3 regions of the Halomonas sp. KO116 genome follow, and region 1 is predicted to be linked to each of the others. Evidence: predicted binding sites of a transcription regulator. Region 1 holds the regulator's gene; each other region holds the start of a gene.
What was found. The regulator sigma-54, encoded in region 1, starts transcription at its own class of promoters, with help from an activator protein. The targets are predictions, from matches to a motif close to TGGCACNNNNNTTGCTNT.
Positions count from the first base shown of each region.

Region 2: the regulator sigma-54 is predicted to act here: its motif matches at 2,095-2,112, upstream of speB (agmatinase).
Region 3: the regulator sigma-54 is predicted to act here: its motif matches at 1,783-1,800, upstream of glnL (nitrogen regulation protein NR(II)).

Region 1 covers NZ_CP011052.1:2,884,221-2,888,823, forward strand. The annotation lists gene KO116_RS13350 (KdsC family phosphatase) at 1-155, shown strand, start outside; gene lptC (LPS export ABC transporter periplasmic protein LptC) at 155-724, shown strand; gene lptA (lipopolysaccharide transport periplasmic protein LptA) at 736-1,227, shown strand; gene lptB (LPS export ABC transporter ATP-binding protein) at 1,239-1,988, shown strand; gene KO116_RS13370 (RNA polymerase factor sigma-54) at 2,112-3,527, shown strand; gene hpf (ribosome hibernation-promoting factor, HPF/YfiA family) at 3,626-3,934, shown strand; gene KO116_RS13380 (PTS sugar transporter subunit IIA) at 3,939-4,409, shown strand; gene rapZ (RNase adapter RapZ) at 4,498-4,603, shown strand, end outside.
Region 2 covers NZ_CP011052.1:838,210-842,812, forward strand. The annotation lists gene KO116_RS03930 (ATP-binding cassette domain-containing protein) at 238-450, opposite strand; gene KO116_RS03935 (sigma-54 interaction domain-containing protein) at 547-1,971, opposite strand; gene speB (agmatinase) at 2,192-3,142, shown strand; gene KO116_RS03945 (YjiH family protein) at 3,282-4,603, shown strand, end outside.
Region 3 covers NZ_CP011052.1:4,450,349-4,454,951, reverse strand. The annotation lists gene glnA (glutamate--ammonia ligase) at 1-937, shown strand, start outside; gene KO116_RS20405 (DUF4124 domain-containing protein) at 1,099-1,647, shown strand; gene glnL (nitrogen regulation protein NR(II)) at 1,869-2,930, shown strand; gene ntrC (nitrogen regulation protein NR(I)) at 2,923-4,350, shown strand; gene KO116_RS25190 (DUF6435 family protein) at 4,365-4,532, opposite strand.

The DNA.
Region 1 (4,603 bases):
TCCCTAATGCGCCAGATTACATGCACACCCACGCCGACTGGACCACGGAACGACTAGGTGGCCACGGCGCGGTACGTGAAATCTGTGACACACTGCTTGAATCTCAAGGGCACTGGGGCGCGGTGCTAGACACCTACCTTCACGGTCGCACCTAATGGTGAAGCAGATAAAAGTACGCGTTTGGTTAGCCGGGCTGGTGGTAGCCTTGGGGGCTTTACTGGTGTGGCTTGACCCACAGGGGCCTCAAGACACGGCCATTGACCCTGGAGCGCAGGCCCAGGAGCCAGGCCACGTCCTGGAAAACGCTGAGATCACCCTTTTCGGTGATAAGGGCAGCGTATTACAGGCGCTTAAAACCTCACGTCTGATCCATACGCCGCAGCGTAGTGAAACCTGGACGGAAGAGCCCGAAGCTATTTTATACGACAGCGAAAACCGCCAGTGGCTGGCTAGCGCCGATGTAGGCACGCTTAACACGTCCACTCAGGTCTTGCTGATGTCAGGCTCTGCTCGCCTGATCGCACCGGATGAAGGTTGGCAGTTAGATACCGAATTATTGCACTATGACGGGCTAAACCAGCATGCATGGAGTGAAACACCGGTAGTGCTACAACAGCCACCCCAGCAAATGAACGCGTCGCGCATGGACGTCTGGCTTAACGAAAGCCAAGTGCGCTTAACTGATAATGTGCGTGGCACGCACCCTCCGGCCACGCAACGCTAACAGGATTTGCCATGAAATCACTGCTATATAGCGCCCTTTTTGCCCTTGCGGTACCGCTCTCGGCACTGGCCCAAAACAGCCAGGCCCCGGTAGAAGTCGAAGCCGACCGCTTAGACCTTGACCAGCGAGCGGGAACCGCTGTCTATACAGGCAATGTCGATATTCGCCAAGGCGGAATGCAATTACGTGGCGAGCGAGTAGAGATCGAACGCAACGAGGCAGGCGAGCTCTCCCGCGCGACCTCCACCGGTGAGCGCGCCTACTTACGTCATCAAGCTGAAGGGCAAGAAGGCCCTACGGAAGGGTGGGCAAGGCGCATTATTTATCATGTCGCTGAACGCCGCGTTGAGCTGATCGACCAAGCCGAATTAACGCAACAAGAAGACACCTTCACCGGCGGTCGCCTTGAGTATTTTATTGACCGTGAAGTCATTCAGGCCCGCTCTGACGTTGACGGCAGCGAAACCCAGCGCATACGTATGACGCTTCAGCCCGAACAATAGGGAGCCAAGCCTTGGCAACTACAGACACCACGCCAATCAAAACCCTATATGCCCACCACTTGGCCAAAAGCTATAAGCGACGCCGAGTCGTTAAAGACATCAATTTAGAGATCTCCCAAGGTAGCGTTGTGGGCTTACTGGGCCCTAACGGCGCGGGTAAAACCACCTCGTTTTATATGATTGTGGGGCTGGTGAAATCCGATGCTGGCAAAGTGGGTATCGACGATGTAGATCTAACCCGCGCCCCAATGCATGAACGCGCTGCGGCGGGTATCGGCTACCTTCCGCAAGAAGCGTCTATTTTTCGTAAATTATCGGTTGCCGATAATATTATGGCGATACTCGAAACGCGCAAAAAGCTCAGCCGTAGCGACCGCGAGCAGCGCCTGGAAGCGCTACTTGAAGATTTTCACATTACCCATATTCGCGACAACCTGGGCATGAGCCTTTCAGGCGGTGAACGCAGGCGTGTGGAGATTGCTCGCTCACTGGCGACAGAACCCGCATTCATTCTGCTGGACGAACCCTTTGCTGGCGTAGACCCCATTTCGGTGGGCGAGATCAAAACCATTATTCGGGCATTAAAGCAGCGCCACATCGGCGTACTGATCACCGACCACAACGTGCGCGAAACCCTGGATATTTGTGACATCGCCTACATCGTAGGCGATGGTCAAATCATCGCCAGCGGCTCTCCAGCCTCGATACTCACTAACCAGAAAGTGCGAGAGGTTTATCTAGGCGCCGATTTCCGCCTCTAGCTTATTTTTCACGTCTAATTAGCGCTCTCCAACAACTTTACTACCAATGGCATGCTTATTGCACTTGCACCGGAGACCTACTCGCACTAGGGTGGAGCATTCTGATTAACGAGTGGTTCTCAGATGGTCATGAAAGCTTCTCTTCAACTGCGCATCGGCACACAGCTGACCATGACACCTCAGCTGCAGCAGGCCATTGCCCTGTTACAGCTATCAACGCTGGACTTACGACAAGAAATTCAGCAGGCCCTAGATGCCAACCCCATGCTGGAACAAGAGGATGAATTTGGCGAACAGGCTGCCAGCGAGCCCAAAGAGGAAGAGTGGTCAGAGAGCATTCCCACCGAGCTCTCGGTAGATAGTGACTGGTCTGATACCTACCAAGATATGGGCAGTCACGGCGGCACCAGCAGCGAAGGACCTGATTTTGAGCGCCAAGCGGCTGGCCAGAGTCTTCATGGGCATTTGCAGTGGCAGCTCGCCATGACTGATTTTGGCGCGCGAGAGCAACTTGTCGCAGAAAGTCTTATCGACGCGCTAGATGCTAATGGCTATTTAACCCAGCCGCTCAACGACATCCGTGAAGGGCTTCGCGCCCAAGGCGTCGATGGGCTTAGCCAGCGCGAAGTAGAAACCATTCTACTTAAGCTTCAGCAATTTGAGCCAACAGGAATATTCGCCCGCGACCTGCGTGAGTGCCTGATGCTGCAGCTGGCCACTCTTCCCGATGACACGCCGTTGCTGGTTCCTGCCCGCCGCTTAGTACGGCAGTTTCTGGAAGCACTAGGCAAAGATGACATGCGCTTACTTAAACGCCGCCTGGGACTCGATGATGACCAGCTGGCTGATGTCATTCTCCTTATTCGTAGCCTTGATCCACGCCCAGGCAGCGCCTATGGCGATACCGATGATAGTTACGTAACGCCCGACCTGGTCGTACGCCATGACCACGAAGGCTGGCACTTAGAGCTCAATCCTGAGGCATTGCCAAGACTGCGCATTCAGCCCGACTACGCCAGCTTAATAAAGCGTGCGGATAAAAGTCAGGATAATCAGTTTTTAAAAGAACACCTGCAGGAAGCGCGCTGGCTGATCAAGAGCCTCTCTAGCCGCAACGATACGCTACTGCGCGTTGGCCGCGAGATTATCACCCGGCAAATTGGCTTTTTAGAACACGGCGAAGAAGCCATGAAGCCGCTCATATTGGCCGATATCGCCGAGGCCGTGGAAATGCACGAATCGACTATTTCCAGGGTGACCACTCAGAAATTTATTCATACGCCTCGCGGCGTATTTGAACTCAAATACTTTTTCTCAAGCCAAGTCAGCGGCCAGGATGGTGACAGCCATTCAAGCACCGCTATCCGCGCTCGGCTTAAGAAATTGGTTCAAGAGGAGCCGCCAGGCAAGCCGCTTTCTGATAGCCGCTTAGTCACGCTATTAGGAGAGGGGGGAATTCAAGTAGCGCGTCGAACGGTGGCTAAATACCGTGAAGCCATGGGCATTCCCTCCTCTAGCGAGCGACGTCGTTTGCGCTAGCACAAATCAACGTTTTAGGGAAACTCTCGACAAGGGCTTTGCAACGCGGCAAAAAGGGTTACAATCGAAGTACAGTCCGATGGATAAGGAGTACGTCAATGCAAGTTAATATCACTGGTCATCACGTAGAACTGACTGACGCCTTGCGTGACTATGTCAATGAAAAGCTTGAACGTGTAGAGCGCCATTACGACAATATAACCACGGTGCAAGTCACCTTATCTGTGGAGAAAGAGCGCCAACAGGCAGCCTGTACACTGCACGCAGCAGGAGCAGATTTGCATGCGGAAGCCTTAGACAGTGATATGTACGCCGCAATTGACGCATTAGCGGACAAAATTGATCGTCAACTCGTTAAACATAAGGAAAAAGCACAAGCTCGCGCCCAAGGCGCAGGCGTGCGTTAATTCAATGACGTTGGAAACCATACTCCCCCCGGAACGTGTTCTCTTTGACGTCCCCGGGGGCAGCAAAAAAAGGGTGCTGGAGTTTTTCAGCACCTTTATTGCCCAAAATATCCCCAGTCTGGACAGTCAAGAAGTGTTTAGCCGTTTAATTGGCCGTGAACGCTTAGGCAGTACCGGGATTGGTAACGGCGTGGCTATTCCCCACGCGCGTAGCCCTCACTGCTCTGCCCCAATCGCTGGTTTTTTAAAACTCGCAGAAGCAATTGATTTTGATGCTATCGACGGCGACCCGGTGGATCTGGTGTTTGTATTGCTAGTTCCAGAAGAGGCTGATGACACACATCTCTCTCTGCTCGGCCAGGTAGCGACCATCATGAACGATGCAGATACGCGTCAGAAGCTGCGTAAAGCAGGCAGCCAGCGCGAACTACTTGAGTTGCTTACCGCTAAAATTCGTGAGCAAACAATCTCCTGAAGGCCTAAGCCTGCCAAGCGGTACTCAACGGCAGGTTGATTTGCGCTCACCCCCTTAACGCAGCTTGATCAAAGCAAAGAGAGACTCTATGCAACTTGTGATCATTAGCGGCCGCTCTGGGTCAGGTAAATCTATCGCCTTACAAGCGCTCGAGGACCTTGGCTATTATGCGATTGATAACCTTCCTGCCATGC
Region 2 (4,603 bases), 2.0 Mb from region 1:
ATTCCGTGATTTACTCACATGTAGTCACAACCAACATTAAGCTGCAATTATTTTATTGGTCTTATTGCTCACTGTTATCACAGCTAGAATTCTATTCCAACGTTCAGTATAGCGTGTTATGGCGTTAAGTTATAAGAGAGTTTATTACCAAAGCTTCCATAGGGAAATTGACCAATTTCCTAATATGAATGCCGATAAAAAGTACTCAGTAATACTCAAGGCCTGATGAGCAATGACTCAATCGTCGCGCTCACCAATATAGATATGCCCGCCGCTGGCTTCTTCCAAGCCTGCGATCATACGCAGCGTGGTTGATTTGCCGCAGCCCGAAGGGCCTAGCAGAATGACAAATTGCCCAGGCATGACGTCGAAGGAGATATTATCGACGGCAGCGGTCGCGTCCCAACGTTTGGTAACGCGTTCCAGGCGGATACGCGATTGGTTTGACATAGCACACATCACCGGCTGTTGGTTCAGCTTGTGTTGAAGGTGTTCTGTTTCATGACACTTGGATCGTTTATGACAGCCGCTGTGTCAAGCGAAAATTTACTTGGTCACCTTAATGCCATAGCGCTGAAGCCTGCGCACCACGCTGGATTGGCTGATGCCCAGCCGCTCGGCGATGGCATAGGTACTGGGGTGAGTGGTGCACAGCGCCTCAAGCGTTTCCCGCTCTAAACGGGCCATGTACTGCTTCAGTGTTTCATGAGGTTCTAGTGCGGGTATCGACGTTGCTGGTGACGAGCTCGGCAGGCTTGCATGGTGTTGATCGGTATATGGTTGAGCGGCAGGCACCTCGATTTGATCGGTGGGGCTGGAAAGCCAAGCACGTTCCAGCCAGTTTTCCAGCTCACGAACGTTGCCCAGCCATTCACTGCCCATCAGGGTTGACCAAACGCGGGTGTCGAGAATTTTTTGCCGCCCATAGCGCTGGTTTAACCGGTTTAAACAGGCTTCGACAAGGTCGGGAATATCCTCCCGGCGGTCGCGAAGGGGGGGCAGGGTGACCGGGATCACATTGAGACGGTAGTAAAGGTCTAAACGAAACCGCCCAGCCTCAACCTGTTTAGCCAAGTCTTGGTTAGTGGCCACAACCAAGCGGAAGTTGACCTTGCGGGAGCGAGTGTCACCCAACCGAGTCAGGCTGCCATCTTGAATGACCTTTAACAGTTTGGTTTGCATTAGCAGCGGCAGCTCGCCTATTTCATCCAAGAACAACGTGCCGCCCTCGGCCTGCTCCAGCAGTCCCGCCTTACCTTGCCGCGCCGCACCGCTAAAAGCGCCGGGCTGATAGCCAAACATCTCGGACTCAAACAGATTCTCAGGAATCGCCGCGCAGTTAACGTCAATAAATGGCCCGTCACAGCGCTGGCTCCAGCGGTGTAGCTGTTTGGCAAAGGCGGTTTTACCCACGCCCGATTCACCCAGCATCAGCACATTGGCATCTGAAGGGGCGACCCGCTTGAGCAGTAGCGCAATTTCACGCATGACGCTGCTGCGCACCTGCAGATTATCCAGGGCATCATCCAGCGCCTGCTCTTCCGCATCCGGGGCGGCCTGGCTGCGTTTTAAGTGCTCGCTAAAGCGTTTTTGTAGCAGCGCGTATTCGTCTTGCAGCAGTTGAAGATCGGTTAAGTCTCTGGAACGACTGATAATCCGCTCTAGCTTGTCGTCGACAAACACGGGGTAGGCTTCAGCAATGACCCTGCGGCCTGTTCCGGTGACCTGCATAAGCTGCGCTGGTCGGCGGGTGCGCATCACTTCCATGGTGATGGAGGGCTTGAGCACCCCGGCCGCTTGCAGCTGCTGCACATTGCTGGAGAGCAGCTCTTCTCGTGATACCCCGTAAACCGCTTCGGCCCCTGGGCTAATGTCGACTATTTGCCCATCGCCACTGACGATAAAGAAGTGATCGTTAGCGGTCTCTACAATGGTTTGCAGTACACGTCTGTCTATTTCACTCACTGCCATCGACTCCCTTTAAATAATTCATTTTTGAATTTTTGATTCAAAAATGAATTATTTAAACATCAGATTGATTCATTTTTGCATCGTTTGGCCGGTAATCCCACCACTTTATAGGGATCTACGACTTGGCATGATCTGTGCAACGCCTATAGGAGATAGCTAAGGCCGCAAGTTAGGAAAGCTACACAGGCTAAAGCGTCACAACAAATCCAAGGAGATGTGTATGTCGGAGTTCAACCAGCCGTTGGGCGGCAACACCATGCCGCGCTTTGCAGGCCCCGCCACCATGATGCGCCTGCCTACCCAAGACACCGCTGAAGGTTTAGATGCGGCGTTTATCGGCATTCCCATGGATATTGGTACCTCGAACCGCCCCGGCACCCGTCTTGGGCCCCGCCAGATCCGCGATGAGTCGCGCATGCTGCGCCCCTACAATATGGCAACCCGCGCCGCGCCGTTTGAAAGCCTCCAGGTAGCCGATATCGGCGACGTACCCATCAACACCTTCCACCTGCCGAAAAGCGTCGACATCATCACCGCTTTTTACGACGACGTGCTGAAGCATGACTGCATCCCGATGACGCTGGGCGGCGAGCACACGTTGACGCTGCCGATTCTACGCGCCATTGCCAAAAAGCATGGCCCGGTGGGATTGATTCACATCGATGCCCATGCCGACGTGAACGAGCACATGTTCGGCGAGCCGATTGCTCATGGCACGCCATTTCGACGTGCTCAGGAAGAGGGCTTGTTGGCCCACGGCAAGGTCGTACAAATCGGCCTGCGTGGTACTGGTTACGCTGCTGAGGATTTCGACTGGTGCCGCGATCAAGGTTTCCGTGTGGTGCCCGCCGAGGAGTGCTGGTACCGCTCGCTAGCGCCGCTGATGGCCGAAGTGCGTGAACAGATGGGCGATATTCCGGTGTACATCAGTTTCGATATTGATGGTTTGGACCCCTCCGTTGCTCCCGGCACCGGCACGGTCGAGATGGGTGGCCTAACGTCTACTCAGGGATTGGAAATTGTCCGTGGTGCTTTGGGCCTGAATATTGTCGGCTGTGATCTGGTGGAAGTATCCCCGCCTTACGACCCCAGCGGCAACACCGCGCTGATGGGTGCCACGCTGCTGTATGAAATGCTCTGCGTCCTGCCGGGCGTGAAGCGTGGCGACTAAGCCGCTCTTAAGACAGTTTTGATTTAAAAAGCGCCGACCTGATAAGGCGCTAATAAAAAAGACATATGGCAGGAAGCACTGCTTCCTGCCACGACGCCGCCAGCCCACCTCCAATAATCACTTCCAATAGGTGAACCCTATGTCGAATAGTAACGTTAAGACCGCAGCGCCGACCTCGTCGGGGCCGATCCCCCAGGCGCATTTACTGAAGTTTATAGTGCCCTCTTTAATTGGGGTTTTGCTGTTTCTCGTCCCTTTTAAATTTGGCGATACTATCAATATTGGTATGGGCCTCATGGCGGAGGGGTTGCAAACGCTATTAGGCTCAGCGCTGCCTGCTATCGCGGTAGTCGTGCTTTGTCTTTCAGTGGTAGCCACTGTTTACGCCAAGCTAGCTGACCCTGGCTGGGCCAAAAAAGGCATGTTGCATGAGATGTTTCATGTTGGGCCGCTGTGGTTGGCAATGCGCGCTTTAGGCGCACTGTTTGCTGTGATGACTTATTTCCAGTTTGGGCCTGAGTTCGTCACTGCCTCCTTTACCGGTGGCGTCATGCTCAATGACCTTGCGCCGGTGCTCTTAACCTTCTTCTTCTTTGCCGCGCTGTTGCTACCGTTTCTGGTCGAGTTTGGCTTTATGGAGTTTATCGGCAGCATGGTACGCAAGCCGTTCCGGATAATTTTTAATCTGCCGGGACGCAGCGCCATTGATGCCACTGCCTCATGGATGGGGTCTGGTACCGTTGGGGTGCTCATTACCACGCAGCAGTATGAGCAGGGCTATTACAATGGTCGCGAAGCCTCCGTCATTGCTACCAATTTCTCTGTGGTCTCCATTGCCTTTGCGCTGTTAGTGACCAGCTTCGTCGATATTAACCATCTGTTTGTACAGTTTTACACGACGGTCGTGGTAGCAGGGTTAATCGCTGCGGTCATTGTGCCGCGAATCCCACCGCTATCGCGCAAGTCCAATGATTACTATGAGCCGGTCGGCTGTCAGTTAAACGAAGAACGTACCGAAAAAGTCGGCCTGTTCCGTTATAGCTTGATTCAAGCCACCAATCGCGCCGCTGGCGCTCCCGGGCCTCGCGAGCTAGCACGTTTGGCGCTGCTCAACGTGATGGATATTTTCCTAGGTTTACTACCATTGGTGTTTGCCATTGGCACGGTGGCGCTCATTCTGGCGGAGTTTACCCCGCTGTTTACCTGGCTCTCTTACCCGATGGTGCCGGTGCTGGAGCTGCTGCGTATCCCAGAGGCAGAAGCGGCAGCGCCCGCAACGCTGGTAGGCTTTGCCGATATGTTCCTACCGGCGGTATTAGCGACCAATATTGAAAGCGAACTCACTCGCTTTGTGATTGCCTGTCTCTCCCTAACCCAGCTGATTTACATGTCTGAAATAGGCGCGCTGCTGCTCAAGTCGAAAATCCCCATCAAATTCTGGGAACTGGTGGCAATCTTTCT
Region 3 (4,603 bases), 1.6 Mb from region 1:
CTGGGCGACCAATAGCCAGGTAGAAGGCGGCAACCTGGGCCACCGCCCGCGCGTTAAAGGCGGCTACTTCCCGGTTCCCCCGGTTGATAGCTTCCACGATATTCGTGGCGCGATGTGTAACACCCTGGAAGCGATTGGTCAGACGGTCGAGGTTCACCACCACGAAGTTGCCAACGCGGGTCAGAACGAAATCGGCGTTAAATTCAACACGCTGGTGAAGAAAGCTGACGAAGTTCAGGAAATGAAGTACGTGATCCACAATGTGGCGCACGCGTATGGCAAAACGGCGACCTTTATGCCGAAGCCGCTGGTAGGCGATAACGGTTCTGGTATGCACGTTCACCAGTCGTTCTGGAAAGGTGGTGAGAACCAGTTCGCCGGTGACGAGTACGCTGGCCTGTCTGAAATGGCGCTTTTCTACATCGGCGGCATCATCAAGCACGCTCGTGCCCTGAACGCCTTTACTAACGCTTCTACCAACTCGTACAAGCGTCTGGTGCCAGGCTTTGAAGCGCCGGTAATGCTGGCCTACAGTGCCCGCAACCGTTCTGCTTCAATCCGTATTCCTTACACCGCTAGCCCGAAAGGCAAGCGCGTTGAGGCTCGCTTCCCTGATCCGACTGCCAACCCGTACCTGGCATTCTCTGCCATGTTGATGGCCGGTATCGACGGTATCAAGAACAAGATCCATCCTGGCGATGCTATGGATAAAAACCTGTACGACCTGCCGCCAGAAGAAGGCAAGCTAGTACCGACCGTAGCGCACAGCCTGGATCAAGCACTGGAAGCCCTCGATGCTGACCGTGCGTTCCTGACCGAAGGTGGCGTGTTCACCGACGAAATGATCGATGCCTACATCGAGCTCAAGATGGAAGAAGTGGAGCGTATCCGTATGACGACGCACCCCATCGAGTTTGATATGTACTACAGCTGCTAATCAGCGTATTAACCCCTAGCCTGGCTGCTATTATCAGCTAGGCGCTGGTAACAGTTGATAAAGACGCAGTTGATAAAAATGCAGTTGATCAAAATAGTATCAAAACCCCGCTTCGGCGGGGTTTTGTCGTTATTGAGGTTGTGACAAGTGTGAGGAGCGGTATGGGCAAGCTAACCACGTGCGCGATCAGCTTCTTGATGGCTGCTGCACTGAGCATTGAGGCGACCATCATTTCAGGTGCCGCTTTCGGGCAGACGGTTTTCAGGGTCATTGATGAGCACGGTAACGTTACGTTTACCGATAACCCTGGCCGCGGCGGTGAGGCGTTGGAATTGGCACCGTTGCCAAGCCTACCACCTGGGTTAAGCGCGGCTACGGCCAGTGTGGCAACGCCCGCTACTGAGCGCCCACGTGGCAAGCCAGGGCAGCCTTTTATGCCTTATGACCACTTTTCGATTGCGCTGCCCCAGCAAGGCGCACGGCTGCCGGAGCGAAGCACCGCGGTGGAAGTGGCCATTGCGCCTCCGCTGCGCGATGACCACCAAGTGCGGCTGATAGTGAATGGAGAGATTAGCCAGACCGCGCTGCACAGTGATGTTTTCTGGTTAACAGGGCTTCCTGCGGGGCAGCACGAGCTTCAAGCAGAGCTATTGGATAGTAGCCAACGTTTACAGCATCGCACGCCCGCAGTGACGATTACGGTTCCTTAGACCGGGTGGTTAAAATCTCGGATGCACTAAATTGGTGCGCTTGTGGCGGCATTTGGCGCGGTGATTGCGCTAAAACGATCCATCTTCTTTTATGGCTATGCCCGCAAGCCGTGCAACTAGGCATAAATGTATAATTGGCGCGCTTTTTGCAGTTCCCTCATTGATTATCCACCTGTAGGTCTGCAACGGCGATGGAAGACGTAATTTCTCAGGACACCACCATGCATCAGCGTTTGCTTGAACATCTCACCACGGCGGTACTGCTGCTGGACGGCGAGCTGCGTGTGCGCTGGATGAACCCTGCCGCTGAAGCCTTACTAGCGGTTAGCTTAAGCCGCGTTCACGGCATCAGCCTAGATACGCTTCTGGGCGGTGTTGACAGCATCGATGAGGTATTGGCTAAAGCGCGGGATGCGTTTCATCCTTACACCCAGCGAGAAGCGCGTATTACGCCGCTGAACAGTGAGCCGCTGACGGTCGACTACACCGTGACGCCGCTATCGGACGACGAGTTACTGTTAGAAGTGGAGCCGCGGGATCGGTTGATGCAGATTTCGCGTGAAGAGGCGCTAACCACTCGCCAAGAAACCATCAAGATATTGGCCCGTGGGCTTGCTCACGAAGTGAAAAATCCGCTCGGCGGGATTCGTGGTGCTGCACAGCTGTTAGAACGGGATTTAGACGATCCGGCGCTGCGCGAATATACCCATATCATTGTGGAAGAGGTGGATCGGCTGCGCGACTTGGTCGACTCCATGCTGGGTCCTAACCGAGTGCTTAAGCATGAGCCGGTCAATATTCACCGGGTGTTGGAGCGTGTACGCGCGCTGTTAATTGCCGAGCATCCCAGCGTTGTTATTAGCCGCGATTATGACCCCAGTTTGCCCGACCTTTCCGGCGATGAATCTCAGATGATTCAAGCGGTCCTCAACGTGGCGCGCAACGCCGTGCAAGCCATGAGCGATGCGCAAACCCCTGAAACTACCTTAATACTGCGCACCCGCGCCCGGCGTCAGTTTACCCTCGGGGCGGAACGCCACCGTTTAGTCAGTGAAGTCTCGGTGATTGATAACGGCCCAGGCATTCCCGATACGCTGCAGGAAACGCTGTTCTACCCGATGGTATCAGGACGCGCAGAAGGCAGTGGCCTTGGGTTATCGATCGCCCAGTCGATTTTGCACCAACATCAAGGATTGATTGAATGCGACTCACGACCCGGACATACCGAATTTCGTTTACTGATTCCATTGGTAATAATTTTACCGGAGAAGCGTCATGACTGAGGCTACACGTACCGATGTTGCGCGGGTGGTGATTGTCGATGACGACCGCGCTATCCGCTGGGTGCTGGAACGCGCCCTGGCGCAGCCCGATCTCGATGTTGAGTGTATTGAGCGTGCAGATACAGCCCTTGCGCGTTTACTCGAAAGCCCTCCTGACGTGCTGGTCACCGACATTCGTATGCCAGGCATCGACGGCCTGGACTTAATGGCGAGAGTACGCGAGGCGCATCCCGATCTACCGGTGATCGTGATGACCGCGCATTCCGACCTAGACAGCGCCGTCGCCTCCTATCAGGGCGGGGCGTTTGAATACTTGCCCAAACCGTTTGACGTTGATGAAGCCCTGGCGCTGGTGCGCCGCGCCGTGGCCCACGCCCGGGAACGCCAACGCCCGGTCGCCGTGCCGGAAGGCTTAAACGCTGAGATTATTGGTGAAGCGCCCGCGATGCAGGAGGTGTTTCGCGCCATTGGCCGTCTTTCTCACTCGCATATCACGGTGTTAATCAACGGGGAGTCGGGGACGGGGAAAGAGCGCGTTGCCCAGGCGCTGCATCAGCATAGCCCGCGTGCCGGTAAACCCTTTATCGCGTTGAACATGGCGGCGATTCCTCGCGACTTGATCGAATCGGAGCTGTTTGGCCATGAGAAGGGCGCTTTTACCGGGGCGGCACAGCAGCGCCAAGGGCGGTTTGAGCAGGCCAACGGCGGCACACTGTTTTTAGACGAAATAGGCGATATGCCATCGGAAACCCAAACGCGCCTGCTGCGCGTGCTGGCGGATGGCGAGTTCTATCGCGTCGGGGGGCATACGCCGGTCAAAGTGGACGTGCGAATCATCGCCGCTACGCACCAAAATCTAGAAGTATTGGTCGAAGATGGCCGCTTCCGGGAGGATTTGTTCCACCGCCTGAACGTGATCCGTATTCACCTGCCGAAACTAGCTGAAAGGCGCGAAGATATACCGCGTTTAACCCGGCACTTTCTGGCCGAAGCGGCGAAAGAGCTGACTACCGATATCAAGGTGCTGACCAGTGAAGCGGAAGCCCACCTAACACGCTTGCCGTGGCCCGGTAACGTGCGGCAGTTAGAAAATATCTGCCGGTGGCTGACGGTGATGGCGTCGGGGCGTGAAATCCTTGTTGAAGATTTGCCGCAGGAACTGCGCTCGCCAAGCGCTTCCGAAAGTAGCGCCCATGGCGATTGGCGTACGGCGTTTCGCGACTGGGCGGATCATGCCTTGGCCGAAGGCCATACCCATCTTTTGGAAGAGGCGGTGCCCGATTTTGAGCGGATTCTGATTGAAACCGCTTTAAAGCATACCGGTGGACGCAAAGGTGAAGCCGCTGAACTGCTTGGCTGGGGGCGTAATACACTGACCCGCAAATTAAAAACGCTGCTGCCAGCACTGGCTGACGAGTAAAGGCTAAGCAGTCGTTACTGCTCAAGGCGTTTAATCTCAGCCAATATCGCCTCAGCTTCTTCGGTAAGGGTGGCATTGGCGCGCATATCGCCGTTACGAGACGCTTCCATCGCGGCTTGCAGTTTACGCTCATAATTTTGCTGGAGTTTCTTTTTGGGGTCGCGCTTAAACATGCCAAACATAAGCAATTTCCTCACTATCTGGTTTTGGTGTACACCATTTGTATAGGTTTTGGTTGCTTGTGTCGAATGTT